DNA from 4 places in the Acetobacterium sp. MES1 genome. Region 3 is predicted to be linked to each of the others. Evidence: riboswitches for the same ligand, from Rfam matches in the RefSeq annotation. Region 3 holds a riboswitch; each other region holds the start of a gene.
What was found. Region 3 has a riboswitch for cyclic di-GMP ahead of BI182_RS01205 (putative bifunctional diguanylate cyclase/phosphodiesterase). Riboswitches for the same ligand answer to the same signal wherever they lie in the genome.

Region 1: linked by a shared signal. The riboswitch ahead of BI182_RS02680 (type II secretion system protein) and the one ahead of BI182_RS01205 (putative bifunctional diguanylate cyclase/phosphodiesterase) in region 3 are both predicted to bind cyclic di-GMP.
Region 2: linked by a shared signal. The riboswitch ahead of BI182_RS11040 (glycosyl hydrolase family 28-related protein) and the one ahead of BI182_RS01205 (putative bifunctional diguanylate cyclase/phosphodiesterase) in region 3 are both predicted to bind cyclic di-GMP.
Region 4: linked by a shared signal. The riboswitch ahead of BI182_RS10625 (prepilin peptidase) and the one ahead of BI182_RS01205 (putative bifunctional diguanylate cyclase/phosphodiesterase) in region 3 are both predicted to bind cyclic di-GMP.

Annotation. Positions count from the first base shown of each region.
Region 1 is NZ_MJUY01000009.1:5,258-12,609, reverse strand. Features, by position in the region: gene BI182_RS02690 (GspE/PulE family protein) at 1-1,470, shown strand, start outside; gene BI182_RS02685 (type IV pilus twitching motility protein PilT) at 1,485-2,537, shown strand; cyclic di-GMP riboswitch class I at 2,726-2,828, shown strand; cyclic di-GMP riboswitch class I at 3,072-3,175, shown strand; gene BI182_RS02680 (type II secretion system protein) at 3,363-3,878, shown strand; gene BI182_RS02675 (hypothetical protein) at 4,196-4,594, shown strand; gene BI182_RS02670 (prepilin peptidase) at 4,613-5,380, shown strand; gene BI182_RS02665 (type II secretion system F family protein) at 5,412-6,596, shown strand; gene pilM (type IV pilus biogenesis protein PilM) at 6,608-7,352, shown strand, end outside.
Region 2 is NZ_MJUY01000036.1:85,875-93,226, reverse strand. Features, by position in the region: gene BI182_RS11055 (WbqC family protein) at 1-69, shown strand, start outside; gene BI182_RS17295 (WbqC family protein) at 1-241, shown strand, start outside; gene BI182_RS11050 (WbqC family protein) at 284-1,150, shown strand; gene aat (leucyl/phenylalanyl-tRNA--protein transferase) at 1,173-2,036, opposite strand; cyclic di-GMP riboswitch class I at 2,510-2,585, shown strand; cyclic di-GMP riboswitch class I at 2,650-2,725, shown strand; cyclic di-GMP riboswitch class I at 2,759-2,833, shown strand; gene BI182_RS11040 (glycosyl hydrolase family 28-related protein) at 2,846-4,426, shown strand; gene BI182_RS11035 (NAD-dependent epimerase) at 4,646-5,659, shown strand; gene BI182_RS11030 (nucleotide sugar dehydrogenase) at 5,685-6,851, shown strand; gene BI182_RS11025 (tyrosine-protein phosphatase) at 6,906-7,352, shown strand, end outside.
Region 3 is NZ_MJUY01000004.1:53,168-60,519, reverse strand. Features, by position in the region: gene pap (polyphosphate:AMP phosphotransferase) at 1-339, opposite strand, end outside; gene BI182_RS01220 (isocitrate/isopropylmalate family dehydrogenase) at 531-1,724, opposite strand; gene BI182_RS01215 (HD domain-containing protein) at 1,790-2,296, opposite strand; gene BI182_RS01210 (LiaF domain-containing protein) at 2,476-2,934, shown strand; gene BI182_RS01205 (putative bifunctional diguanylate cyclase/phosphodiesterase) at 2,976-4,481, opposite strand; cyclic di-GMP riboswitch class I at 4,509-4,584, opposite strand; gene BI182_RS01200 (glucose-6-phosphate isomerase) at 4,774-6,111, opposite strand; gene BI182_RS01195 (aldo/keto reductase) at 6,309-7,328, shown strand.
Region 4 is NZ_MJUY01000036.1:7,011-14,362, reverse strand. Features, by position in the region: gene BI182_RS10640 (EAL domain-containing protein) at 1-1,820, shown strand, start outside; gene BI182_RS10635 (DUF3793 family protein) at 1,892-2,449, opposite strand; gene BI182_RS10630 (DUF2325 domain-containing protein) at 2,452-2,784, opposite strand; cyclic di-GMP riboswitch class I at 3,270-3,354, shown strand; cyclic di-GMP riboswitch class I at 3,434-3,518, shown strand; gene BI182_RS10625 (prepilin peptidase) at 3,598-4,275, shown strand; gene BI182_RS10620 (Flp family type IVb pilin) at 4,332-4,499, shown strand; gene BI182_RS10615 (Flp family type IVb pilin) at 4,552-4,719, shown strand; gene BI182_RS10610 (Flp family type IVb pilin) at 4,776-4,943, shown strand; gene BI182_RS10605 (TadE/TadG family type IV pilus assembly protein) at 5,117-5,527, shown strand; gene BI182_RS10600 (pilus assembly protein TadG-related protein) at 5,528-6,562, shown strand; gene cpaB (Flp pilus assembly protein CpaB) at 6,631-7,302, shown strand.

The sequences.
Region 1 (7,352 bases), on a different contig from region 3:
CCCATCGATCTGGAAGCCGCCGCAAAAATTCCCCAGAATATCGCCTTTAAATATACCCTGATTCCCATTGGCGAAGAAAATAACCACCTGGTGGTGGCCATGAATGATCCCCTCGATTTTTATGCCATTGAGGACCTGCGGCTGATTACTAATATGAACATCGATGTGGTGCTGGCCACCCGGGAAGTGATTCTCGAGACCATCCGCAAAACCTATACCGAAATTGAAGCCAAAAAAGCTGCCAAAGCTGCCAACAAAACCGTCGAGGGCAGCAGCCTGTCTTTTGTTGAGGATATCCTCACCAATGAGGGCGACGCCCCGATTGTCAATCTGGTTAATTCGGTCTTGTTAAAAGGCCATAATGCCGGGGCCAGTGACATTCATATTGAGCCCTTTGAAAAAGAAACCATTATCCGGTTGCGGATCGATGGCCTGATTGTTGATTATTTGACCCTGGCCAATAATCTTCATCAGTCGCTGATTGCCCGAATCAAGATTCTTTCCAATTTGGATATTGCCGAGCGCCGGGTACCCCAGGATGGCCATTTCCGGATCCGCATCGATGGGGTTGAAATGAATGTCCGCAGCTCCAGTATTCCCACCGTCTACGGCGAAAAAATGGTCATGCGGTTTTTAAGCATGAACGTCCCCCTGGATCATGCCGGTCAATTCGGGATGAACGATGGGGATTATCAGAAAATCCTCCAGATGCTGCAAAGCCCCCATGGGGTGGTCTATATTACCGGCCCCACCGGTAGTGGCAAAACCACCACCCTTTATATGATTTTGGAAATGCTCAGTCAGCGAAATGTCAATATTGCCACCATCGAAGATCCGGTGGAACGAAACCTGCCCAAGATCAATCAGACCCAGGTCAATATTTTGGCCGGGCTGACCTTTGATGTGGGACTCCGCTCGATCCTGCGGCAGGATCCTGACATTATCATGGTCGGTGAAACTCGGGACACCGAAACCGCCTCGATTGCTGTCCGTTCGGCCATTACCGGCCATCTGGTGCTGTCCACCCTCCATACCAACGACGCCGTGTCGGCGGTAGTTCGGCTCCAGGACATGGGCGTCGAGCCCTATCTGGTGGCCAACTCCCTGACCGGGGTGGTAGCCCAACGATTGGTCAAGAAAATCTGTCCCAACTGCCGCGAAGCCTATGTCGCTTCAGAAATTGAAAGAGAGCTGCTGGGAGAACCCCGGCTGACCACCCTCTACCGGGGCCGGGGCTGCCATATTTGTAATAATACCGGCTATAAAGGCAGAACTGCCATCCATGAAATTTTGGCGATTGATAAAACCATCCGCAATCTGATTTCCCGAAAAGAACCGATTGAGGATATTTATAACTATGTGGAACAAACCGGGAAGCTGATTCCGCTGAGAAAAAGTGTTGCTAATCTGACCATCCAGGGGATTACCTCGATGGAAGAATTTCTTAAATTATCATACTATGTGGAATAGGGAGGAGCCTGAGAATGCGTTTTTTAGATCTGGTCAACTATGGTCGCCGCAACGACTGTTCGGACATTCATTTATCCCGGGACCTGCCCCCGGTTTTTAGAAAAAACGGTCGCCTCTATCAGAGTGATTTTGAGCACAACCCGCAGCTGATTGAACAGCTGATTTTTAGCATCCTGACCCCGGCGGAGCGCAAAAAGCTGGAAGATGGAAGTGACCTGGATTTTTGCCATGTTACCCCGGAAGGGCTGCGGCAACGGGTCAATATCTATAAACAGCAGGGCAGCTATGCCGCCGCCATCCGCCTGCTTAACGATACCATCCCCAGCTTTGAGGAACTCAAGCTGCCACCGATTATCCGCAAGCTGGCATCGGAGCCCCGGGGGCTGATTCTGATTACCGGGCCCACTGGCAGCGGGAAATCAACCACCCTGGCCTCGATGATTGACTATATCAATACCAACCGGGCGGTCCATATCTTAACCATTGAAGACCCGGTGGAGTATAAGCATACACACAAGCACAGCATTGTTCATCAGCGGGAAATCGGGGTCGATGCCAGCTCCTTTGCCGCCGCCCTGCGGTCGTCGCTGCGGGAAGACCCGGATGTTATTCTGGTGGGCGAAATGCGGGACTACGAAACGGTATCGGCCGCCGTCACCGCCGCTGAAACCGGCCATCTGGTGCTGTCGACCCTGCATACCATTGGCGCCGCCAATACCATCGACCGAATCATTGACGTTTTTCCGCCCCACAGCCAACAGCAGATCCGCACCCAGCTGTCCAGCATTTTAAAAGGGGTCGTTACCCAGCAGCTGGTGCCCCTGGCTAGCGGCGAGGGCCGGATGGCCGCCCTGGAGGTGCTGATTGGCACCGATGCGGTCTTAAACCTGATCCGTGAAAACAAAACCCACCAACTGGCTTCGGTGATGCAAACCGGTGGCCGGGATGGGATGAAAACCCTCAATGCCGATTTGGCGATGCTGGTCCGCGACCAGAAAATCAGCTACGAGGTCGGCCTTGAGTGGGCCAGCGACAAGCAGGAGTTTAACCAGTATTTTGGGCGATAGCCTGTTATTAAAATAACGTCAGTTATAATTTGTAGGGGCGGTCCGTGACCGCCCACAACACGGTTGAAAATTCAGAACCTGTTCATAAAATGAACAAATTAAAAACACTTGGCTAAAAAACCACCTTATCCCATTAAAAATTTATAAAAAGATTAGCTTGACTTTTAATTGAAAAAGAATTACCCTAAGAGAGCGAAGAGCAAATCAGATGAAAGTCTGTGACGCAAAGCTTTAGGGTCTACGTTATGCTGGCGGTTTATACGCCAGATAATAGGACAGCCAGCTGCCACACGAGATGTGGCTTTTTTTGTGCCTAAAAGTTGAAATGATGGATAGAAATGACGGGCAGGTTTTTAAAGCGGGCAAATTTATGAGGGTTGTTACGCTTTCTAACGCAAGCGAATCAAAACAAGGCTAAAAAGAACAATGACTCAACCGCAAAAGAGTCATCTAAAATACAAAGGATATGTCACGAAGATGTAAAATATTAACTTGACTTTTTAATCACTATCAACTAAGATTAAACTAATGTAAATTCGAAAAAGGCAAAGCAGGGGAAACCCTGGGACGCAAAGCTAAAGGGTCTAAAGCCGTGGTCAGGGCACCAAACCACCACGATACGACAGCCAGCTGCCGCACGGTGAGAGTGCGGCTTTTTTTGACAAAAAATTTGGCAATAATGGAGCGGGATTAAGGCAGCTTAAGGAGAAGTGTGAGATAATCATTATCACTTACCAATCAGTCATATATAAAAATAAGTATATAAATCATCGCTGGCGCAGATGATCATATAGAGCATAAAAAAAACGAAATAAGGAGCAAAACATGGAACTGATTAATAAGATACGGAGAAGCAGAAAAGGGTTTACCCTGGTGGAAATTATTGTGGTATTGGTGATCCTGGCGGTGTTGGCGGCATTTACGATTCCTTCAATGATTGGATTTGTCAAAGATGCTAAAAAGAAAGCGGCGATTGCAGAACAGAGAGAAGTTTATGTAGCTGCGCAAGCAATCGCTACAGAATATTTTGCAAAAGACAAAGCTAATGCAAATACTAACCTAAATATAGCGACTCCCGCAGCGGCAGGTGCTATTGCGGTAAATTTAGGATCTGATGTGCTCAAAGGAGCGGACACAGATGCAGAAATTGCTGCTCTGCCTGAGGCGGCCAGAAAAATGTTGACTTTTCTGGGAACGGATATTAAAGCGAGTGAAGATGCTGGAGCTACTGATTCTTTATGGGTTGTAAAAATTGGTACAGATGGACAGGTAAAAGAAGTAACATATACAAGAGATGGAGAAGTCTTGGATCCGTTAAAGCCTAATTCAAAATTTGAGTAGTGAAATAAAGTTGATAGCCTATGCGCCATAGGATATTTTCTCCTCCCTCCCAGGCGCAAACCCGTCATTGGGTTTGCGGGGATAGGGAGATTTTTTTTATTTCAGCAGTTCATAAAAATCAAATATTCAGTAGGTGGGGACAATGAAGCAAACCAACACCAGCGTCAATCGGCGAGTCCACTACTAAAAAAAGCCAAATCTTTACATCCTTTTAAGCCAATCCGACGGATCACATGGTAAAATGAACCAACGTTTTGTCGTCAATCATTGCTGTCAAATTTTAAGGTTGGCAGCTTCACATTTCCGGGAGGTAAACCGTGAACCCAATTGCCAAATATCAGTTTCCTCCTGCCAAAAACGAGCCGGTCGCCTTTGATCGGGGGTTTCCCCTGGCGGTGGTCAGTATCCTGTTTTTTGTGGTGGTGATTATTGCCGGTCTGGTACTGAGTAGCCAGCACAGCGCCAATGCCGCCAATGCCCGGCTGGTCTATCTGGCCGCCCAGGCCAGAGCCATTGAGTCGGCGGCGACTGGTCACTACCAGGTGCCAGTGCAGGATGATCTGCTTGATTATATTGGCGTTGAGGTCAATCAGGATGCGGTCATCACTGTGGTTGATGAAAACCGGGATGCCACCATCGATTATATTGTCTATCGCCGGGGCGGACGGGTCACCAGCTATTCCCCCGGAAACCTTGAAGTTACCAAAGAAAAATAATGCGAAAGGAAAACGCCGATGGTTGCACTGATTCAATTTATTCTTTATCTCTATATTTTTGTCATCGGCATCGTCATCGGCAGTTTTCTTAACGTCGTCATTTATCGGGTGCCGCTGGAAATTTCGGTGGCTAACGGCCGTTCCTTTTGCCCGAACTGTAATGCCCCGATCAAGGGCTATCACAATATTCCGCTGTTTAGCTACCTCTGGCTGCGGGGCAAATGTGCCGATTGCGGCGGGTCCATATCCATCCGCTATCCGTTAGTCGAACTTTTTACCGGGCTGCTGGCGATTTTGATTTTTGCGGTCTACGGTTTTTCCTTTCAGTGGCTGGTGGTGTTTGCCGCCGGGGCGATTTTAATCTGCATCACGATGATCGATTTTGATACAATGATTATTCCCAATGGTCTGGTCATCGCCCTGATGGCCCCGGCGCTGCTCAGTTTTTTTGTTTTCACTGAAGTCGGATTGCTGTTCCGGGTCATTGGCATCTTTATCGTCAGTCTGCCGATGCTGGTGCTGGCACTCTTTATCTCTGACGCCTTTGGCGGCGGTGATATCAAACTGATGGCGGTGGCTGGCTTTATGCTGGGCTGGGGCAACACGCTGCTGGCGGCCTTTATTGGTGTCGTCCTGGGTGGGGTGGTGGCCGTTTATCTGCTGGTTAAAAAAACGGCGGATAAACATATGGCCTTCGGCCCCTATTTATGCATCGGCATCATGACAGCGCTGCTATTTGGTGATATAATAATACGTTGGTATCTGACCCTGTTTGGGTTAAAATAATTTAAGCTAAAGTCAAAAACGGAGGGCGCCCATGCCGGTTTATAAATATACAGCAAAAAATTTACAATCCCAGCTTATCAAGGGCACCATGGAAGCCGCATCAGCGGAAACGGTGCGGCGCACCCTGCGGGCCAACAATGAGTTTGCCCTGAAAATCAATGAGGTCCAGGAGCATCATAAGGCCTATAAACTCAAACCGATGGAGCTGTCCGATTTTTCCCGCCAGATTGCCAGCATGCTGGGCTCGGGCATCACGATGATCCGGGCGATCAAGATCATGGAAGAGCGGGACATTAAACCGGCCATCAAAAAAGTTTATGGCTTACTGTATCAGGAGATCCAACGGGGCAATACCCTCTCTTATGCCATGGAATTAACCGAGGGTTCTTTTCCGGAGCTTTTGATTAACATGTATAAATCTGGTGAGGCCAGCGGTCAGATGGAGGGGACCGCCCGGAAAATGGCCGATCATTATGAGAAGGAACACAAACTACGGGGCAAAATTAAAAGCGCCATGACCTACCCGGTGATTCTCTTTTTTATCACCGTGGCGGTGGTGGTGCTGATCTTCACCCTGATTCTGCCCCAGTTTTTTACCCTTTTTGAAGGGATTGAGCTGCCAGCGATTACCCAGCTGATGATTAATATCAGTAATTCCATGACCAACTACTGGTATATCTATATTATCGGTTTATTGGTTGTTATTGTGCTGGGTGGCTTTTTAGTGACGATTCCCCAGGTCAAAAAAGCCCTGGATCACTTTAAACTGAAAATCCCCAAGATCGGCAAGCTGATGAAAATCATTTATACCGCCCGTTTTGCGAGAACCCTGAGTTCCCTTTACTCCAGCGGTTTGGCGATGATCAACGCCCTGACCATCAGTGGGGCGACCATTGGCAACAGCTATTTGCAGTCCCAGTTTCCCCAGGCCATTGAACAGGTGCGCAATGGTGAACCGCTATCAGCCTCAATCCAGACCATTGACGGCTTTGATGCCAAGCTGGTGTCGACCATTTATATCGGTGAGGAATCCGGAAATCTTGACAGTATGCTGGAATCGGTGGCCGATTCCTTTGATTACGAGGCTGAAATGGCCACCACCCGGCTGGTCACCTTTATTGAACCGGTGATGATCATCATCATGGCCAGCATCGTTGGCGGGATCATGTTATCCGTCATGCTCCCAATTATGACCTTATACCAAAATATCGGATAGGAAGGCTCTATATGCAGACACTTGTCTATTTTTCCAATGATGGCATTCAGGTCCTCCAGGGGCTTATCAAGAAGGGCCGACTGACCATCACCAGCTATAAAACACTATCGGTTGAGGCCGGGGCCCTGATCAATGGGGTTATTACCAATGAAGAGGTGTTTAGGGAAGCGATCACCGAAGCGCTTAAGGAAAGTCCCAAGCTCTTTAAAAATATGAAACTGATCATCGACAGCAGCCTGATCCTCACCAAAACCGTGGAGGTACCCAAGCTTAAGCCCCGGGAACTGGAGGCTCTGGCGGCTGGCGAGTTTGATGAGTCCGCAGGAAATTATGACGAACTGGTGGTGGACTACACCCCGATTCCCGGATTGAGTGGCAATCATATCTTTTGTTGCGGGATTGAAAAACGGGTCATCGAATCCTATGTGGCGCTTTTTGCCAGCCTTAAAATTCAGATCATGAGTATCGATGTGGGGCTCAATACGATCATTCAGTATGTCACGGCCACCCGGGATTTTCGGGGAATGACCTTTGCCATCAATATTCTGGATGGAAAAAATCTGGTTTCGCTCTTGTTTGAAAATGGCATTTTTATTTTTTCGACCCGTTCCCGGCTGCTGGCCGAGCGGGGCACCGAAGCCTTTGCCCAGGAACTGACTGGAAAACTGTCATCGCTGATTCAGTTCAACAAATCCCAAAAATCCGAACACCCGTTAAATATGAGTCTCTATGCTGGCCTGGATGAATATGAACTGG
Region 2 (7,352 bases), on a different contig from region 3:
AATATCTGCAAAAAAATTGGGAAATGTGGAGGAATACTGGAATCCGATTGGAGGGCTTTCATTTTTTAATCCTGAAAAATACGAAAAGTCTGGGATAAAAATACATTTTCACTCGGTGAAGATAAAGCGCTATCCCCAACGCCGTCCGGTATTTGAAGAAAAACTTTCAATCATTGATGTGATGATGTTTAATTCACCAACAGAGATAAACAGAATGCTGGATGACTATTCGTTATTTTAGCTGAGAAATCTGAACCGGGTTTTGGCAATGGAGATCCCTTTGATGAGTGATTATCAACAACACATTTTTAATGAGTGCAAAATGAATGCAAGTCACGCAGGCGCAGAATTACATGATAATTCTTATCAAATTCTCCCAAATTTCCCGGAAAGTAAAAACGAGTCAAAGAAAAAAAAGCGAGGAATCAAAATGGATGTTTCAATCATGCAACCTTATTTATTTCCTTATATTGGATATTTTCAAATGATTAATTGTTCAGATTATTTTGTGATTGCAGATGATGTGCAGTTTATCAGGAAAGGCTGGATCAACAGAAACCGGATTTTATTAAATGGCGAACCTTTACTGATCACATTACCATTAAATCGAGACAGTTCTTTCCTCGACATCAATAAACGGAGCTTTGTAATGCAATCTGACCCAAGGGGAAGTCGTGCATTCCTGAATAAAATTGTGAATTCATACCGGAAAGCTCCGGAATTCAAATTGATTTATCCTTTAATTGAAGTGATTGTGAATTTTAGCAATAATAACGTTGCAGAGTTCCTGACGAATAGTATAAAAGAAATTTGTGTATTTCTGGACATTGAAACAGAAATATTAATTGAATCCTCCTTTTTATTATCACCGGAACTAGATTATCAGGATTCAGTTATTTATGTGTGCAAAGAATTGAAGGCAAAACGTTACATAAATTCGATCGGTGGAATGGATTTATATTCAAAACGTAAATTTGCAGAAAATGGTATTGAACTTAAATTTATTAAAACGAGGGAGACATTAGAATACCGACAATTTTATTATCAGTTTGTGCCAAACTTATCGATCATTGATGTGATGATGTTTAATCCCAGGGATCGAATTAAAGCGATGCTAACAGAATATGACCTGGTTGAAGGCCACAATTAGATCATTGCGACATTAAAAGAATTCAAGATATCGGATCGAGGTTATTTTTTACTAAGTGATTTTTGACGGCTTGGCAAAAGTCCCAGTTTTCAAAAAGCTCTTCCCAGTTATTGATAATTGCAGGAACATTGATGCTTTGGTCTAATCGCTTCAGAAACTCGTCACGCTCGATTGTGACGACGCCCATGCTTTTGAGATGATCGGTTGGCCAGGTTCCGCAATCGATCATCGTACAGTTCAATTCTTCCAGTCGAATGGTCAAGGCGATCATGGCAAATTTCGAAGCGTGGTTAACACGTGTAAACATTGAAGAGATATAAAAATATGAGCCGCATGAGAAGCCAAACAATCCGGCCACCAGATTGCCATCTTGCCAAACCTCGATGGAGTGTTTGTAACCTAAATCATGTAAAGTGCAACACGATTTTTTACGGTCAGGGGTGAGCCAGGTGTACGCTTCTCGGGATTCGGTACAGCCATTGATGACATCATCAAACGCTTTGTCCACGGTCAGGTGAAAATGGTTGTGCTTAATTAAACGCCACATGACTTTTGAAATATGAAGATGCTCAGGAAACAAAACACAACGGATCTCTGAAGTCCACCATAAAATTGGCTGATCAACAAGTGATGATGGGTAAATACCATTTTTGAAAGCAAAAATAATTCGTTCAGGGCTTAGATCGCCACCAACCGCTAATAATTCGCCAGCAGAACCCATCCGGACGCTCTTGTTCGCAGTTGTATGTGGTGGAAAATATAATTCTTTGGTTAAAAAATATGCTTTGCCTTTATACTGGATATGTTTTATATAAAATGCCTTGAGAGTACCATTGAACAATCGTGCATCCATTTTAATCAGTTGTGATTTAAAATTTTTAAACATAATTTAGCGCCTCCCGATACAAAGTTTCGTGTAAAAAAAGACTGATTGGGTACATTTATTTATTACCCAAAAATGTGATTTATCTGCGTTAAGTTAAAAAAATAAAATGAGTTGCATCACAAACTACCGATTTCTGAAATCAAAAATATCTGACAATTAAGCCATTTTGGCAAGGATAGCAATTGATCCGAAGAGATACCATATCTTGGAACAGAATATTTCTGGCATCAACATATAGCGCATGTGACGGTTTTGAAGCTCTGGCAAAAACAAATTTAAAAAAAGTTAAACAAGGCATTGACTAGTATCCAAAAATGTGATATAGTGAGCCCAAGAAAAGCAAATATTTTAATATTCGAATATTTGCTCAGTTAAGAGATTGTATGTAAGTGCGATTCAAAAAATGGAACGTATAAAACAATACTTAACAAATCAATTTGATTTGGGGAGTTGTTTAAGGTGCCGTTTATTTTCTACGATAAAAGCAAATTTGGTGAAAGTCAGAGACGCAAAGCTAAAGGGCCTGTAAAATGGCAGCCAGCTACCGAAAGGAAGGTAACATACTCAAAAAAAGCGATTACAAAATTTTAATATTGATCGTGGAATCACTTTCCAACGATAAAGGCAAACCTGTTGAAAAATAGGGACGCAAAGCTAAAGGGCCTGTAAAATGGCAGCCAGTTACCGAAAGGGAAGTTTTTTATTTGCAATTCATCGTTATTCAACGAAAAAGGCAAACCAACTGAAAAGTTGGGACGCAAAGCTAAGGGCCTGTAAAATGGCAGCCGGCTACCGAAAGGAATACCATCATGAAAAAAATATCTGTTTTTTTAGTCACATTATTTGTGTTATTTAGTGTTATGCCAATAAATTCGGCATTTGCAGCCAGAGTCAGACCTCCTAAAAAACCTGTCACAGTTACACAACCCGTGGTGACCGAACCCGTGGTGACCGAACCCGTAGTGACTGAACCCGTAGTGACTGAACCCGTAGTGACTGAACCCGTAGTGACTGAACCAGTTGTCACACCACCAACAACACCAGTGAATCAGGGAGTCAGTGTCAAAGATTTTGGCGCAAAAGGGGATGGCATCACCAATGATACGGCAGCGATTCAAAATGCCATTAATGATGCCAGCAGTAAAAACGTTACCTTGACAATTCCGGCAGGAACCTATGTGGTTACCAGTCAACTGGAAGTCAAGAACAATACCAGAATCAGCGGTTATGGGGCTACCTTGTACATGGCGCCACAGCCGTCAGCCGTAGCAAATATTTTGTGGTCAAATCCGGCTTCATACATTTCAAATGTTACCCTTGAAGGGTTGACACTAAAATCCCAGAACACCATCGCTGGAGCCGACTATTATGCCAACAGCATGATCAGTAACGTTCAGGGAATGTTTTTCCAGGGCATCAGCAATCTGACGATCAAAGATGTTTCGATGGACAGTATGTATGTGGGTCTGAAAATGGGACAATCCGGAAGCAGCCGCAACCAGGGAGTCACCGTCAGCAATCTTAAAATTGATAAAACCGGGATGCCCATTCAGATTTCCGGAACTAACAACTTAACCATGACCGACAGTATTCTTAACGCCAATGATGGCGGAACAAAATGGCTTCATGCAGCTTATATTCGCGGCGATAACAGCAATTTCCTGTTTCGAAACGTCGAGTTCAATAATGCCCCTGGTGGCGGTATTGCTGTAGCTGGTAATGAAAAATTCCCAACCCCACCGGATCACATCGTCTTTGAAAATTGTCGTGTCAAGAACAGCGTTGTCGGGATGCACATCAATACTGGTGCCAATAACGTCACAGTTAAAGGCTTAACCATCACTGGCAGCGGTCTGGGATTCAAAATTGCTGATGCCAACAGCTTAACCATCAGCGATGTCAACATCAGTGGTGCCAAGCCAACAACCACCGATATTGGCGCATTCAGCATCGGCAACAGCTATCAGGCAAGTATTAGCAATGTTACCGTTGACTCAACCGGGATGGCCGGTGCATTGTACTGGTTTATCGGAGAAGTGAAGGATACCACGATCTCTGGAATGAACGTTACAAATGTCAATAAAATTCCGTTAATCAGTGCCAGCAGCACTTCCAAGACAACCAATGTCGTGGTTGAAAACTCCAGCTTCCAGTACAGCAGTATCGACAAATACGGTATCGGATTCAGAGGTGTGGGATCACAGGCCGTGCTGCGAAACAATACCTTTACCAATAGCGGCGCATCCTACTCTTATCTGATTTATAATCCCGAAGGAACCCAGATTCAAGTGTCCAATAATTCTTACAGCGGATTCCAGCGACTGAATTCCAGCTCTGATTTTTCCGTGGCTACCAATAATTTTAATCTGCTGACAGCAAAGGTTGATTAAGAAAAAAGAATAATTGGAATTATTTCTGAAACAAAATAAAAGATCAAGAAAAAATAAGCCGTGCTTTTGCAGGGCTTATTTTTTTGCTGCAAAAGGATAAAAAAGAAAAACTGGTTTTTCGGAATGAATATTCATTAAAATAGTGGTAAGTTACGGCTGAAAGGGGTAAAATACATACAATGGAATATGAATAAGTTTTGAGAAAAAGGCGGAGTAAAAATGAAAATACTAATTACTGGTGTGGCAGGCTTCATTGGTTTTCATTTAGCTAGTTCATTGCTTGGCGAGAATCATCAAATAGTTGGAATTGACAATCTTAATGATTATTACGAACAATCCTTAAAAGAAGATCGTTTGGTTATCTTGAAAAATCATTGCAAGTTTAGTTTCTATCAAGTGGATTTAAAAAATGAAGCTGCAGTCGATCAAGTTTTCGAAACCCATCGACCCGACTATGTGGTTAATCTGGCTGCGCAAGCTGGCGTCCGTTATTCAATCACTAACCCTTATGCCTATCTGGATTCCAACCTTGTGGGATTTATGAATATCCTTGAAGCATGTCGCAATTATCCAGTGGAGCATCTTCTTTATGCCTCATCAAGCTCAGTGTATGGTGGAAATAAACAGGTGCCATTTTCGACCAATCACAATGTCGATCATCCGGTTTCTCTTTACGCTGCGACTAAAAAAGCGAACGAATTGATGGCCCATACCTACAGCCATCTGTTCAATATTCCAACAACCGGCTTACGGTTTTTCACGGTTTATGGACCATATGGAAGGCCTGATATGGCATACTTTTCTTTTGTTCAGGATATTCTAGCCGGAAAACCGATTAAGGTATTTAATCACGGAAAAATGAAACGTGATTTTACTTATATCGATGATATCGTCGCATGTATCAGCAAATTGATTGATAAAATTCCCATTGCCAATCAGAATTGGGATGAAAGGGAGAATGATTTAAGCTCAAGTTTTGCTCCATACAAGATTTATAATATCGGGAATAATAGCCCCGTAGAGTTAATGCGTTTCATTACGATTCTGGAAGATCAGCTGGGAATAAAAGCGGAAAAAATATACATGGATATGCAACCAGGTGATGTATTAATTACCTATGCCGATATCAGCGATCTTGAAAAAGATATCGGTTTTCGACCTGTTACGAGTATTGAAGAGGGTTTAGCTAAGTTTGTCAAATGGTTTAAAGAATATTATAAGATTGATCAATAAATCGATAACGACGGGGGAAAAGAAAATGAAGATAACAATCGCCGGTACCGGATATGTGGGTTTGTCGAACGCCATTTTATTGGCACAGAATAATGAGGTTATTGCACTTGATATTTTAAAAGAAAAAGTCGAGATGATCAATAATAAAAAATCGCCAATTATTGATGATGAAATTGAAGAATATTTAAAAACCAAACAACTGAACTTGCGGGCAACAACAGATAATTATGAAGCGTTCATAGATGCGGAGTATGTAATCATTTCGACACCGACAAACTATGATCCGGAAAAAAATCATTTTAATACCAGAACTGTGGAAGCGGTAATTGCCAATGTTTTGGCGATCAACCCTGACGCAGTAATGATCATAAAATCAACCATACCGGTCGGATATACAGAGGCTATAAAGGAAAAGTTTGAAGCGGAAAACATTATCTTTTCACCGGAATTTTTAAGAGAAGGACATGCGCTGTATGACAATCTTTACCCCTCAAGAATTGTTGTCGGTGAGCAGTCAGAACGGGCCCGCGTTTTTGCTGAATTGCTGGCCCAGGGGGCTTTAAAAAAGGATATTCAAATTCTTTATACAAATTCAACTGAGGCTGAAGCGATAAAACTTTTTGCAAATACCTATTTAGCATTACGGGTTGCATATTTTAATGAATTGGATTCGTATGCCGAGGTAAGAGGTCTTAATACGTATGATATTATCCAGGGAGTGTGCCTGGACCCGCGAATTGGCAATTATTATAACAATCCATCGTTTGGTTATGGTGGTTACTGTCTGCCAAAAGACACCAAGCAATTACTCGCAAATTATGCTGATATTCCCCAGAACATTATGTCGGCAATTGTGGACGCCAATCGCACCAGAAAAGACCATATCGCAGATATGATAATCAAAAGAAAACCGAAAATAGTGGGGATTTATCGGTTGACAATGAAGACAAACTCTGACAATTTTCGGGAATCGGCGATTCAAGGCGTGATGAAGCGTATTAAGGCAAAGGGGATTGAGGTGGTTGTCTATGAACCTTCCCTTGAAGAAAGTGACTTCTTCAATTCCAGAGTGATAAAAGATCTTAATGAGTTTAAAGAAATAGCTGATGTAATTGTGACGAATCGTCTGTCAGAAGAAATAAAAGATGTTGTTGATAAGGTATATACCAGGGATTTGTTCAGTCGGGATTAACAAAAAGGATCGCTTAACAGACTATCCAGCGAAAGGATTATAAAGAGTGTGATTATGATTGATACACATATACATATGGTGCCTGGGGTTGACGATGGGGCTACAGATCTGGAAATGGCAATTCAGATGATGCAGCTGGCAATAAATGACGGCGTTAATGAAATGATCGTGACCCCCCATTTTAATTTGCCAACTTACCATAATCAAAATGTGGATGAGCAGTACCAATTGCTGATAGATTATATCGAGCGAGAGAACATTGATTTTAAACTACATTTGGGTAATGAAATATATCTAAGCGAAGAAACCATGGCAGGGATCAAGCGGGGACTCGCCCATACGATGGGAAACAGCCGGTTTTTGCTTGTGGAATTACCCTTATACCATTACTACCCGTTTCATGAATCCATGCTTTTCGAATTACAGGAAAGTGGCTATAAGGTTGTCCTGGCCCATGTTGAGCGATATGAGGTTTTCGCAAGACGACCAGAAAAGCTGGCA
Region 3 (7,352 bases):
GACCAGGTCGCTGTAATAACTGCGGTTAAAAATAGCGATCTGACCTTTCTCCGGCGTTTTGGTCCAGTAACGCCATAAAAACGGACGAAAAATCTCGTCCTCACTCTCCTGCTTTTTGAAATTATGGACCCGAAAAGACCGTGGATCCATGGGCATCAGCAATTCGTTGATCAGGGTTCCCTTGCCAGCTGCATCCCAGCCTTCAAACAGAATTAAGACAGGAATACCCATATCGTGCAGGGTTCGCTGCAGTTCACCTAACCGTACCGTCAGTCGTTCTTTTTCCTGGCGGTAGGTTTCTTTGTCGATTGTTACACCTAAATCAATTTTTTCCAGCATGATAGCCTCCTAAATAAATATGATTTTGTATGAGATAACATTTCAAACACAAGCGCCCCGTGACAGGCGCTTATGGAAGTAGCAGACAATGGTATCAGTTTTTCTGGAGTGTTTTTTAAGTGCTCGCAGCGCTGTTGATCCAACTGATCGTTGCCGCAAAAAAAGGGCGTCTCAAAAGACGCCCTCATCAGTTATATAAATTTTTCATAAATTGCGTCCAGGTTGGGATTGGACAAAGTTTCCATGACATAGTCGGCATACTCTGAACCCGTGGCGCCTGTTTCCCGTCCGGTGAGCACCAGTTTTTTCTCGTACAGTCCGCAAATGTCCAAAGCTTTTTGAAGCTGCTCAGCTTTTTCATTGTAACCAATATGCACCAGCAACATCCCGGCGGCCCGAATAATGCTACAGGGATCGGCATATTGCCCCCGACCCTCTTCCACCATTCGTGGCGCTGATCCATGAATCGCTTCGAACATGGCATATTGTTTGCCGATATTGGCTGATCCAGCCGTACCGACACCACCCTGAAACTCAGCCGCTTCATCAGTTAAGATATCACCATAGAGGTTTGGTAAAACCATCACCTTAAACTGACTACGTCGTTTTTCATCCACCAGTTTGGCGGTCATGATATCGATGTACCAGTCATCCATTTCAACAGTTGGATAGTTTTTGGCAATCGCTTTAGCCGTATCTAAAAATTTACCATCAGTGGTTTTGATAACGTTGGCTTTCGTCACTACGGTCACTTTATTTTTACCGGATTTTTCCGCAAAATCAAAGGCGGCCTTGATGATTCGCTCTGAACCTTCCTGGGTCGTGACGGTGAAATCAATGGCAAGATCATCATTGACATGGATGCCCTTGCTGCCAACAGCATAAGCTCCTTCAGTGTTTTCCCGATAGAAGGTCCAGTCAATATTCTTTTCCGGTACCGATACGGGTCGAACGTTGGCAAATAAATCCAATTCTCGACGCATCGCCACGTTGGCACTTTCGATATTTGGCCAGGGGTCACCCTCCCGGGGGGTAGTTGTTGGTCCTTTTAAGATTACATCACAGGTTTTGAGTTCTGCTAAAACCTCATCCGGAATCGCTTTGCCGCAGGCGGCCCGATTTTCAATGGTCAAACCGTCGATGATTTTAAAGACAATTCTGCCCGTTTTAACGTCATCGGCCAATAAAAATTCCAATACCCGTTGGGCTTCAGCTGTAATAAATGGCCCAATGCCATCACCACCGACAACACCGATGATAATCTGTTCTTTTGTTGTAAAATCAGTAAAATCCTTTTGAATCGCCATTTTTTCGATGCGGGTCAGTTGTTCTTTAATCAGCTCTCCAAAATGGGCTTTTGCGCGTTCAATTTGTTCTTCGATCAAGTTCTATCCTCCGTCAAATCAATTTATTAGGGTCATATATAATTCTTAAGGCAACAGATAGTGTCTTAAGCTTTGGACATCATACTTTTCAGCCGTTTGATGGGCTGGGTGTTTTTAAAAACCAGTTCGTGAGTAGCCACAAATTTATCCACTGCCGTCACAACCCAGCTGCCCAAATTTGCTGGTGGAACAGGCGTCAGTGGAAACATGTGCTTGACGATCATGTCGGCCTGACGTTCATCAATATCAAAATATTTTTCGGCATTTTCCAGGGCTGTTTTAGGATGCGAAAAGCCATGCATCTCTTTGATTCGATCCAAGCCCTTTCCGGTTTTCACCTTTCCCTGCCAGGACTCCAGAAAAAAATCATGGAGGGTTGCGCCCCGGGCAATGGAGGCATAATCCATACCTAAAAATCTGGCTACGCGATAGGAGTAATATCCAACTGCGACTGAATGTTCATACAAACCATTGCCATGGTGATCAATTTCTCTTAATTTTTGGAATTCACTGTGTGTTATAATATCGCCAACAATGGTTTCAAACTCATCATAATACTTTTTTGTTTCCATTGAGACCTTTCATTTGCTCTTATTTATTCAGCAATGCTGAACAGATGCTTCGAATATTATAGCATAATACCTTTATTTTTAGTTAAAATTATCGGAGATGTTCTTTAAAAAAACAAAAAAAGATACGGTTCTTCTTAAAATCATGGTAAACTGATTAAAAAGAACAGGAAGGATCAATCATGAAGATAAAAAACATACTCATCGGAACCAGTGTTATTTTGGCCACCAGCGTGGCGCTTTATCACGCCGGTGTGATAAAAAAGGCCAAAACATTTGAAGACAGTCTGGATAAGAGTCCCAAATCGCTGGATGAAGCCGTTCTCTATGGCGGAAAAATGAAAGATTACCAAAAGCAAACGATGCAGGACATAAAAATCGGAGCCTTCTTTGGGGGCATGCAGCTTGATTTTTCAGAGGTGATCACCGAAAAAGATGCGTATCGCATGGATATCAACATCGTTAATGGTGGCCTAAACATCATTGTTCCTGACAACTTCCGGCTAAAAATTGTTGATACCTGTAAATTTGGCGGAATTGCCGATCACACGGTTTGTATCGATCCCGATCATTCAGTGGCCCTCTCGGTTTTTGCCGACATTACCTGTGGTGGTCTGAATTTTGAAAATCCTTCAGAATAATCATCGCCTGCGATAAACACTTAAAAAAACTGAAATCCAGCCTAAGCTGATTTCAGTTTTTCTTTGACAAGATCTTCAAATTCAAACACATTCATGGGCTTGGCATAGAAAAATCCCTGAGCAATGTCGCACCCCTTCTCTTTAAGAAACTCCACCTGTTCCCGGGTTTCCACCCCTTCAGCCACGGTAATCAGATCCAGATCCTTGGCCATGTTCAACATACTGGTAATGATCTTCTCTCCCCGGGCATTATCCGTCGATTCGCTGAAAAAAGCCTTGTCCAATTTTAAAATATCCGCTGGTAGGTTTTTTAAGGTGTTGAGAGATGAATAGGCCCGACCAAAATCATCAATGGAAATATGAAATCCAAAATCTTTTAAATGATTCATAATCTCAACCATCTGGACATCATTATTAAAAATCGTACCTTCGGTCAGCTCAATTTCGATCATTTTAGGATCGATCTGATAACGATTGGTAATAGCCAGCAATTCTTCCGGTAACAGCATATTTTCCAGATGAAGCCGGGAAAAATTAACCGAAATAATCATATTGGTCAGTTGATCCATTTCTTTTTGCCATTTGGCCAGTAGCTTGCACACCGCTTCAAACATATAGGTATCAATTTTTTTGACAAACCCATTTTTTTCAAACAAGGGAATAAATTCATTGGGTGGCAGCATCCCCCGCTCGGGATCATTCCAGCGCACCAGCGCCTCGGCACCAATAATCTGTTCGTCCGAAAACAGATATTTGGGCTGAAGATAAACTTCAAATTCGCCACTTGCCAATGCTTTTTCCATTCGGTTTTCAATTTCATTTTCAAGAATCAGTGCAACCCGCATGGATTCTTCATAAAATGCATAGCTAATCTGGGAATTATCTTTGATCGACCGTTTTGCCATATTGGCACGATCACTAAGCGCACTAATATCCAACTCCGTTTCGCCAATCAGATAGATACCCATAGAGATGCTGACGATGAATTTCTGAGAGTAACTATTGATTTTGCGAATTAAATTTTCCAGCCTCTGAGAAAACTCTCCATAGCCCTCATAGTTCATTAAAATACAAAAATTATCGGTGGCCATTCGGGCAAAAAGCTCTTCTTCATTGAGATACTTTTCTAATATTTTTGCGATAGCAGTGAGGATTTCATTACCGGTCTGGTGCCCGTATAAGTCATTGATGGCCTTAAACTTATCGATATCAAAGATAACCATCGCATAATCAAGGCTATTATCTGTGTCCAGGATTCGTTCACACTCCTTTTTAAACGTGATCCAGTTGGGGCAACCCGTTAAAAAATCAAAATCCTGGAGCTGCTTAAGCCGCTGGATTTCTTTTTTAAAGGTACCGATGGCAAGATTACTGCTTAAACTGATCACAAAGAGACCCATAAACGCCAGACCATAGAGAAGCGTCCCCAGAATTATCTCGTAAGACTCCTGAGTTAAAGCCACAAAATTAATGAAGCCCATCATCATGACCAAAAAAAACAACGCAAAGCTGAGAATTAAAAACTTTTTTTCGTCATATTTCTTCACCATTACCTCCTAAATCGTTAAATCTATTTGAGTAACTGGCTGACTTAAGAAAGTCCCTTTAGCTTTGCGTCACTATTTCACAACAGTTTTGCCCTGTAATTCAGTATTTTTTATGCCGAAGAACCATATTTTTTGGCGTTTTTTCAGGAACGTTAATCGACAATTTGTATTATTTTTTTTAATATTGTATCACAATTGTAACGATCTGTCGTGTGCTAAATATTCAATTTTTCATTCTTTCGTTGCCACTATCGCAAAGAATAGCCGATTCTTTTGTGGACGCTGTGATTGTCTATAGCCGTTCTTCCAATTCGGCAGTCAGATCTTCATAACCAGGCTTATGCAGCAAGGCAAACATATTCTTTTTATAGGCTTCCACTCCGGGCTGATCAAAAGGATTAACCCCCAGTAAATAACCATTTAAGCCACAGGCTTTTTCGAAAAAATAAATCAGTTTGCCAATATGAAAGGCATCCAGTTTTTTAAGTCGGATGATCCCATTGGGGACTCCGCCATCAACATGAGCCAGCAGGGTGCCCATAAAGGCTTTTTCATTGACAGCATCGATTTCCCAGCCGGTGAGGTAGTTAAGTCCTTCCAGATTCTTTTCGTCCCGGAAAACTTTGAGATCCGATTGATCCGCTTCGATGACAATTACGGTTTCAAAATGGTTTTTGGGACCATCCTGAATCATCTGCCCCAGCGAATGGAGATCGGTGGAAAAATGCGCCGAAGCCGGAAAAAGACCCTTGCCATCTTTACCGTCACTTTCACCAAATAATTGTTTCCACCACTCTGCCAGATACTCCAGAGAGGGATCATAATCCACTAATATTTCAATATTCTTGCTGCGGTTGTAAAGGACATTCCGATACAATGCATATTGGAAACAGGGGTTTTTTTCAAACTCCGGTTTGTTATACTCCTCATAGCCAGATTTTCCACCGTCCATCAGCGCATCAATATCAATCCCCGCTGCTGCAATGGGCAGCAAACCGACGGCGGTATAAACGGAGTAACGACCGCCAATATCATCGGGAATCACGAAGGTTTCGTAGCCTTCTTCATCAGCCATAAACTTTAAGGCTCCCCGGGCGGCATCCGTTGTCACAAAGATCCGCTCCTGTGCCCCCGCTTTGCCATACTTATCTTCCAAAAACTGTTTGAAAAACCGAAAGGCGATGGCCGGTTCCGTGGTTGTCCCGGATTTCGAAATAACATTGACACAGACATCCTGATCCGCAAGCAGTGCCAGCAACTTTTCCAGATATTTTCCACTGATATTCTGACCGGCAAAATATATTTTAGGGGCTTTTCGTACTGCTCGGGGTTCTTCATTATAAAAAGGGCTGGTCAGGGCTGTAATGACTGCTTTTGCGCCTAAATAGGAACCACCGATACCAATCACCACCAACGCATCGCAACGCTCTTTAATTTTTTCGGCGGCCTCTTTAATCCGGACAAATTCATCCTGATCATATTTGATCGGATAGTCCACCCAGCCCAGAAAATCATTGCCCACCCCAGTTTTATTGTTCAAGTCATCATTGGCTTGAGCCAACTGTTGATAGCGGCTTTCAAACTCACTGGAATCTATATTTGCATAAGAGAGATCGAAACGAATACTCATAATTCTTACCTTCTTTCTTAACTATTAACATAGTTTCATTTTACACCATCAGCGATTGGAGTGTCAATTAATGTTCATCTACCAACCTGAAAGAAAGTTGAAATGCAACGGATCTTTGAGCCAATTCCCGCATAACAGATGACTTTTGTGATTTGATATGATAAAATGGGCAAAACCAAGAAAAGAAGAGGTGTAAAATGGAAACGCGAGTACTGGGACAAACCGGATTAGAAGTATCCCTTATTGGCTTTGGTGGCATTCCAATCCAACGCTGTAACCAATGGGAAGTTGACGAAATTGTTGAAAACCTTATTGAAGAAGGCGTTAATTTTATTGACACTGCCAGAGCTTACACCAACAGTGAAGAAATGATCGGGGAAGCATTGAAACAATGGGGTCGGGAACATTTTTACCTGGCTACAAAAACCCCAAAACTCAGCTATGATGAGGTAATGGCTGATGTTAAAACCAGTCTGGCCGAGTTACAAACCGATACCATCGATTTGTATCAGTTCCATAATGCCAAAACGATGACCGATTATGAAACTATTATGAGCCCCGGGGGTGGATATGATGCGCTGGTCGACTGTAAAAAACAGGGGCTGATTAAACATATCGGCATTACCTCCCACTCTTATGAAGTTCTCGATCGTGCTCTGGATGAGGATAAATTTGAGACCATTCAGTTTCCTTATAATATTGTCGAAAACCGTGGCGGACCGCTCTTTGAAAAAGCCAAATCAAAAAATGTCGGGGTCATTATTATGAAACCACTGGCTGGCGGCGCTTTTATCCACGCTAATTACGCCCTGCGCTGGGTAGCTGAAAATCCCAATATTTCAGTATTGATCCCTGGCATGGATTCAGTCAAACAGGTTCTAAAAAATACCCGAGTCGGCAACGATTTTGTGCCGCTGACCGATGACGAACGAGAAACCCTTGAAGCCGATGCCAAGGCACTGGGAAAAACATTCTGTCGCCGTTGCGGTTATTGCGCCCCCTGTCCCCAGGGCATTGACATCCCAATGCAGTTTATTGTTGAAGGTTATTACCGCCGCTACGATCTTGAGGAATGGGCCCTGGATCGTTATCGCAGCTTTGTTGCCAATGCGTCAGACTGTATCCAGTGCGGCGAATGCGAACCCCGGTGTCCCTATGATCTGCCCATCCGGGATATGCTCAAAAAAACCCGAGACCTGTTTGACCCGCTGCTCTAGTGTCTCCATCCCGCAACGCTGTTA
Region 4 (7,352 bases), on a different contig from region 3:
AAAAACAATTACAAGAAAGTTATGAGCGACTGAAAATAAGCAATGATCATCTAGAAAAAACAGAAGACAAATTGAGAACACAGTATGAGGTCATTGAAAAAAGTCTCAAAGAGGTCGGTATCCTGAATCAGAAATATGCCATTGCTACAGAAATTACAAATAGTGCAGTTTGGGAATTGGATTTAGATACCAACGAAATTCTAATATCTGATAACTTTTCTAATGTCAGTCGAATCCTTAATGAAAACGAAAAATTTGAAGATTTATTGAGTCGATTAACCGATCCGGAACACAAAAACAGATTATTATACGAAATACAGTCGTATTGCACTGGGCGTAAAAATGAGATTGATATTCAGATCCCCATTAACGATGAGGATAATAAAGTAAAATGGATACTATTCCGGGGCAGAGGAATAGCCCAGGGAAATGGTGTTATTAAACAAATTCATGGAATTCTTATGGATACGACACGAATGAAGGAACAGGAAGATTATATTGAATACCTTGCGACCCATGATTTTTTAACCGATTTGCCAAATCGAATGAGTTTTTTAGAAAAACTCTCGGATGCACTGGACTCTGGTAAACCTGGAGCCGTTTTATTGTTTGATATCGATAACTTTAAAGCGATCAATGATACCCAGGGACACGTTTATGGTGATGAGATCTTAAAAATGATTGCCCATCGACTCAGTAACATTTCCAATGAAAAGACGTTTATTTCCCGTTTCGGCGGTGATGAATTCCTGATTTTAATGAAAAATATTAATGGAACCCAGGAAGTTGAAAAATTCGCTCAAACTACAAAAGCAGCCTTTGATAAAGCATTTGTACTCAACGGCAAAGCCAATAATATCAATATCAGTATGGGCTTAACCTGTTTTCCGGAAGACAGTTGTGACATCAATCAAATTATAATGAATGCCGATACAGCGATGTATCATGTTAAACATAGCGGTAAAAACAACTACATCTTTTATTACTCTGAAATGAAAGACATTATAAATACCCGAATCGAAATAGAAGCGATTATTCGAGAAGCCTTAGAAACAGATGGCTTCAAACTTCTCTATCAGCCGCAAGTCGACTTGTGCTCAGCTCAAATCCATGGGTTCGAAGCATTATTGCGATTAAAAGATCATAATATCCAACCAGATCAATTTATCCCAGTTGCAGAAGATACTGGGCTGATTATTAATATTGGGCGTTGGGTAGCTAAATCTGCGATTGAACAATTTGCGAAGTGGCGAGATATGGGGTTCGGAGAAAAAATAATTGCGATTAATTATTCCAGTAAACAATTGAAGGATAAAAATTTTATCGCATATCTGGGGCAACTCATAACGACTCATGCAGTTAAACCAGAAATGATTGAAATCGAAATTACAGAAAGCATTCTGCTGGAGAATGATACTGAAACGATGTCTTTTTTGCAGGGATTAAAAGATGCTGGTTTCAAAATCGCCCTGGATGACTTTGGTACCGGCTATTCGTCTCTGAATTACCTGACATATATACCAGTGGATAAGGTTAAATTGGATAAATCCATCAATGAAAAGTTTCTAAACCTCAAAAACAATCAGGTCATGGATAGTCTAATTTCATTGGCACATAGTCTAAAACTGGAAATCACCGCAGAGGGAATCGAGGATTGGAATCAATATTGGCAATTAAAGCGTGGCGGTTGTGACTATATTCAGGGATATCTTTTTAGCAAACCACTGGATTCAGCCGCGGCAGAAAATATTTTTAATCATTTCTTTGAAATAGACGATGAAAATAAACCCGTAAACGACCTAATTAACCCATTTTTTTAAAAAGTCCATCCATTTTTGCAATATCAGATGGATGGACTTTTAAAAAACAATCACAATAGTTCAATTTTTAGTTATGCAGCAACAGTCAATCTCATCAGGGATGATCCACTGAGCAATCGTTGATAGTAAGCTTGCGTACATTTTTTATATTTGTTGAAAAGTTTGATTGTTTCGTTTTCATTGCAATACACTTTCCAGCAACCACAATATTTACAGTTTTTTCCTTCATGCTCGATAAATCCCTGAACATCTTCAAACGGATAACTTAAAAACAAGCCAATCTCGTGAGGGAATTCACTGGAATTTTGAATCCGTTTAGATAAAAATTCCAGGCAAGACTTCAAATCATCGGTATGATAGCCAATATTCTGAAGAAAGCTGTCCACCCGGGGACATGAAAAATCTTTAAGCAGTCGACTTTCACGATAAACATAAATTAAAACCCGACTGGCATTTATCCTCAGTACCTCCAGATAGACACCACGAGCATTCAACATATCATTACACTGATCCAGCTGCTCTGCGAGTTGGCAATAGCTGGTAAATGGATAACTGAATAAATTACCAGTTTTCATTCCGGCCAATGTAGGCGAGCAGTGGCGTATCATTTCTCTCTCGAATTTACTCATGACTACATCTTCCGGGTCTGCGATTTTAAAACACACCCATCGCAATTCTTACATTGAGCACAATGCTCTTCCAGAATGTTTCGTAATGCAGCCAAACTGCTGCTATGTGACCGTGCCAGGGGTAAATTAAGTCTTTTTGCCTCATCGGTCGCACAGTTTACCATTTTATGAGAAACCGTCCCAGTAAATAATACAATCAAATCTGGGACGCCGATTTTCTTTTTCATCGCACCCTGCATTTGGGTGAAAACCTTAGCCCGGCAATCATATTCTTTGCATAAATCTTTATATTGATAAATCATGCGATCATTTCCGCCAATAATAACAATGCTCATTAGGTGCCCTCCATCCCCTTGTGTTAGTTATAACTAACTGATTATAACTTATCACAATTCGGAGCAGCTGTCAATTATTTTTAAATATTTATTAAGGAATTATTATTGGTTTTTATGGCTGACTACAAAGCTCATATTTAAATATTATACCGCATAAATCAACATACAGTATTTTAAGCATTGACTTTATATTGATTAACAGTTTTCGCGAAATAACATTGATCATCAAAAAAACGGCTGCAACATTAGATTATTATAATACAATTGATGATTGATAATAATATCACAAAATTGCACAACAATATTAATCAAAAGTCGAGTGATGCACAAGAAACATCGGCGCATATAATGAATATCTTATATTTAATGTCAGTAGTAATCTAAAGTATTTTGAGCAAAATATTACTGCTGCAAATATAATAAAAAAAATAATTCGCAAAATATTCACTTGACAATTGATAATATATGCCTTATCATGATGCCAATAGAATATTTAGCAAACTTATCGAAAGGTAAGGACGCAAAGCTTTAGGGTCTAAGTAATTATTTATATGACAGCCAGTTGCACAACCACATTTTTTAATGATGATTATAATGCAACGTGTCAATGCGTTGTTTTTTTATTCTATACGATTCAGTTATTGGTCAATTTAATATTTGGCAAACTTATCGAAAGGTAAGGACGCAAAGCTATAGGGTCTAAATAAGTATTTATATGACAGCCAGTTGCAGATTATAGGTGTATTTAATTCGCCTTAATTGCAACGAGTAAATCGTTGCTTTTTTATTGCAAAAAACGAATGGAGGATACTGATGGATCAATTACTGATAACTGCAGAAGTTTTTATGATTGGAGCAGTGACTGGCGTATTAATGAAAGAAGCGACTGATTATTTAGTCAGACAGCGAGTCAAGACCTTGACTAACCATCAGTTGTCCGGCAATGTTACAAAAACAATCTTTTGGGCGATGCTTAACGCAACCATCTGGTTGATCTTTGTAAAGCTCAACGGACTTGAACCAAAAACATTGGAATGTATGTTGCTCTTTTCAATCTGTGTCATTCTTTCTGCTGTAGACATCAGCATTAAAAAAATCCCCAATGAGCTGGTATTAATGACGATATTCGTGGGCGGTGCCTTCATCATTACCGGGCAACCGATTGCCAGTATTGGAATGAATATCTTTGGTTTAGTAATTGGTTTTATTATATTCTTTTTACCAGCAATAATTGGAAAGGGCGCTGGTTGGGGAGACGTAAAATATGCCGCTGCGGTTGGTTTTTGTTTGGGTGTTTATGGAATAATTTCTGCGATTATGATAATGACTTTCTTTCTGATGATCTATACAGCATACCTGATCATTAGACGAAAAGGTAATTTGAAATCAAAGGTTGCCCTGGGACCGTTTATGGCTTCCAGTTTTGTATCCGTATTAATTTTAAATTTTAACAACACAAATTATCTGATAGATTTTGGAATGTTGTTTTAAACCAAGGCAAACTTGGTATCGATTACGTAAAATTTATTAAAAAGGGAGAAGAAAAAATGAAAAACGGATTATCACGCATGATCAGAGAAGAAGATGGACAGGGCATGGTTGAATATGGCTTAATTATCGCCGGGATTGCATTGGCTGCCATTGCCGCCATTTGGTTATTGGGACCCCAAATCGGGCAAATGTTTACAGATATCGGCACTCAGTTAGCAGCATAATGATTCTAATTAGTTTGACTAACAAATATAAAATATTGAAGGAGAAACTGAAATGAAAAATCAATTGATGCACATGATCAGAGAAGAAGACGGACAGGGTATGGTTGAGTATGGTTTGATTATTGCCGGGATTGCATTGGCTGCCATTGCTGCCATCTGGTTACTGGGTCCACAAATTGGTCAGTTCTTTACCGATATCGGTACTCAATTAGCGGCTTAAACGATAATAGATCAATAGAAATTTATCGAAGATACTAATTAAAAGGAGTAAATAAAATGAAAAACGTATTATCACGCATGATTAGAGAAGAAGATGGACAGGGTATGGTTGAGTATGGTTTGATTATTGCCGGGATTGCATTGGCTGCCATTGCTGCCATCTGGTTACTGGGCCCTCAAATCGGTCAATTCTTTACGGATATCGGAACCCAATTAGCAGCATAAAGCCTATAGGTAGTTATTGTGTTTACTGTGAAGAAACCAGTGGCATATTGGCAACGTCAAAGTGGAGATTTCTGCCGGACGTAATCAATATGCCTTTTTTAATCGGCTAAACGATCTGCTCCAGTTACAGTTAAATAAATCAGATCTTCAGGATGAATGATCAGGGAGGAAACATGTTTGCAAACATAATCAAACGGATAAAAAAAGAAGACGGGCAAGCAATTGTTGAGCTTGCTATCACCCTGCCAATTTTGATTATGATTTTGTGCGCAATTATCGATTTTGGTTGGCTGTTTATGAATCAGAACAGTATTGATTATGCCGCAAGAGAAGGCGCACGCTATGCAATCGTTCATTCAACCAGTAAGACAGCAATTGAAGAGCATATTCGGACAATTGCTCCTGAGAACATTGCCGACACTGTAGACATCAGCATCACGTTTACAAATACATCAAACCCCCGTCTTGGTGATGTAATCATCGTTATCAGCGATGATGTGAATATATTGACTCCAATTGTTGGTGTTTTTGTTCAGGGTGAAACCATGAATCTTTCTTCATCCTGTACCATGAAGGTGGAGTAAATGAGACAGATAATGAACTTATTAAAAAAATTTCCCTATAGACAGATAAAAAAATCCGAACAAGGTGATGCGTTGATTATTGTGGCCGTTTCGATGGTATTTATTATGGGAATGCTGGCATTGGTAATCGATCTGGGGTTGGCGTTTTTAAGTACTGGAGAACAGCAAAAAGCTGCGGATGCAGCCGTATATTCATCCGGGCGGTTACTACCCATCGAAACGGGAAACACCACCAAGGTCAATCAGATTAAAGAGAGTGCCATTAATTATGCCGATCTTAATGGTTTTCCGGATTTAACGCCTGAGGATGTCATTCTGGGGAAAATCAGTAATGGTCAATATACTGAAATTCGTGTTACTGTTGATAATACGGTACCGATGTATTTTGCCAAAATATTTGGAGTCGATTATTTGGACCTTACCCGAACGGCTGTGGCAAAACTGTCGCCAGTTATCAGAACCACTGGGGTGGCACCAATTGGCTTGACGAAAGAGGAAATGGAATTAAGGTTGGCCAGCAATAACCTGACGCACGTAACTTTGAAATACGGGGAAAAAAATGTTTGGAGCGATTCCCCATCCTTTTTTGGAGCACTTGATCTCGATGGCCAAGGAGGGGGGGCCAGCGATTATCGGATTTGGATTACCCAGGGTTATGCCGGTGAAATCAGTGTTGGTGATGTTCTCTTAAAAGAAATGGGAAACATGGAAGGACCTACTTTTCAGGGCTTTGATGAACGTTACAACGGTTGTACCCATTTTGGTGCGCTCAGCGGCGGTGTTGGCTGCACTACTGATAATTTCGAACCGACATGCCCGAGAATTGTCAAGGTGCCCATTTACTCGTATACGGTTGATAAACAAACCGTTGTAGTGGAGGGATTTGCCGCGTTTCTTCTGGAAAATCAAACTGATAAAGGTGAAATCACTGGTTCATTCTTAAATATGGTGTCAAATGGCGCTTCTTCTGGAAGTAACGTCGGGGAAGGAACCGATGGGGATTTTGGATTATATAATTTGATCCTTTCCGAATAATTAATAATTACCGGTATTTTGGGTAAATACCATTTATAAACCCATTAATCAGTTGAATGGAGAAATCGATGAAAAAACTCGTAATAATTGCATTGATCGTATCGGTGATCACCGGATTTGCAGTTTTTCAATTTGCAATCTCTCTGCAAAAAGGCAAAGACCAGGCGACACAGCCCGTTGTTTTGGCAACTCAAGCCATTCCCAAAGGAACCGTCATTGAAAAAGAGATGCTAACAACCGAAGAAGTACCAATTGAGATGGTTCACCAACTGTCAATTGCCAATCCGGAGGATGTTCTGGGGCGTATCACCAAGGAGAACATTGAGGCCAATGAACAGATCCTGACCAGTCGTTTAAGTGATACCAATCAGGAAAATAATAATTTATCCTACGCCATTGAACCAAATTATCGGGCCCTGACCATTCTGGTCGATGAAGAAAAAGGGGTAGGTGGATATTTAGTCAAGGGAGATCGTGTTGATCTTGTCACTATTTGGATCACAAAAGAAAATGGTGTCGTTTCACAATATGTTGTCGAGAATATCGAAATCCTGGAAATTGGCCCAATAAGCACTGGCGACAAAGGCGGGGAATACACCTCAGTAACGGTATCGGTACCAGCAACTGAGGTCGAGAAAGTTACCTATGCGCTGTCAATCGATCAAACACCGAAGTATCGTCTGGTACTCCGCTCACCAGTTGACAAGGCCATTTTGGGTCCAAAGCCGTTCATGCCTTAATCTAATTCGGCAATAAATAATAATTCATATATTATAGAAAAAAATGGGGT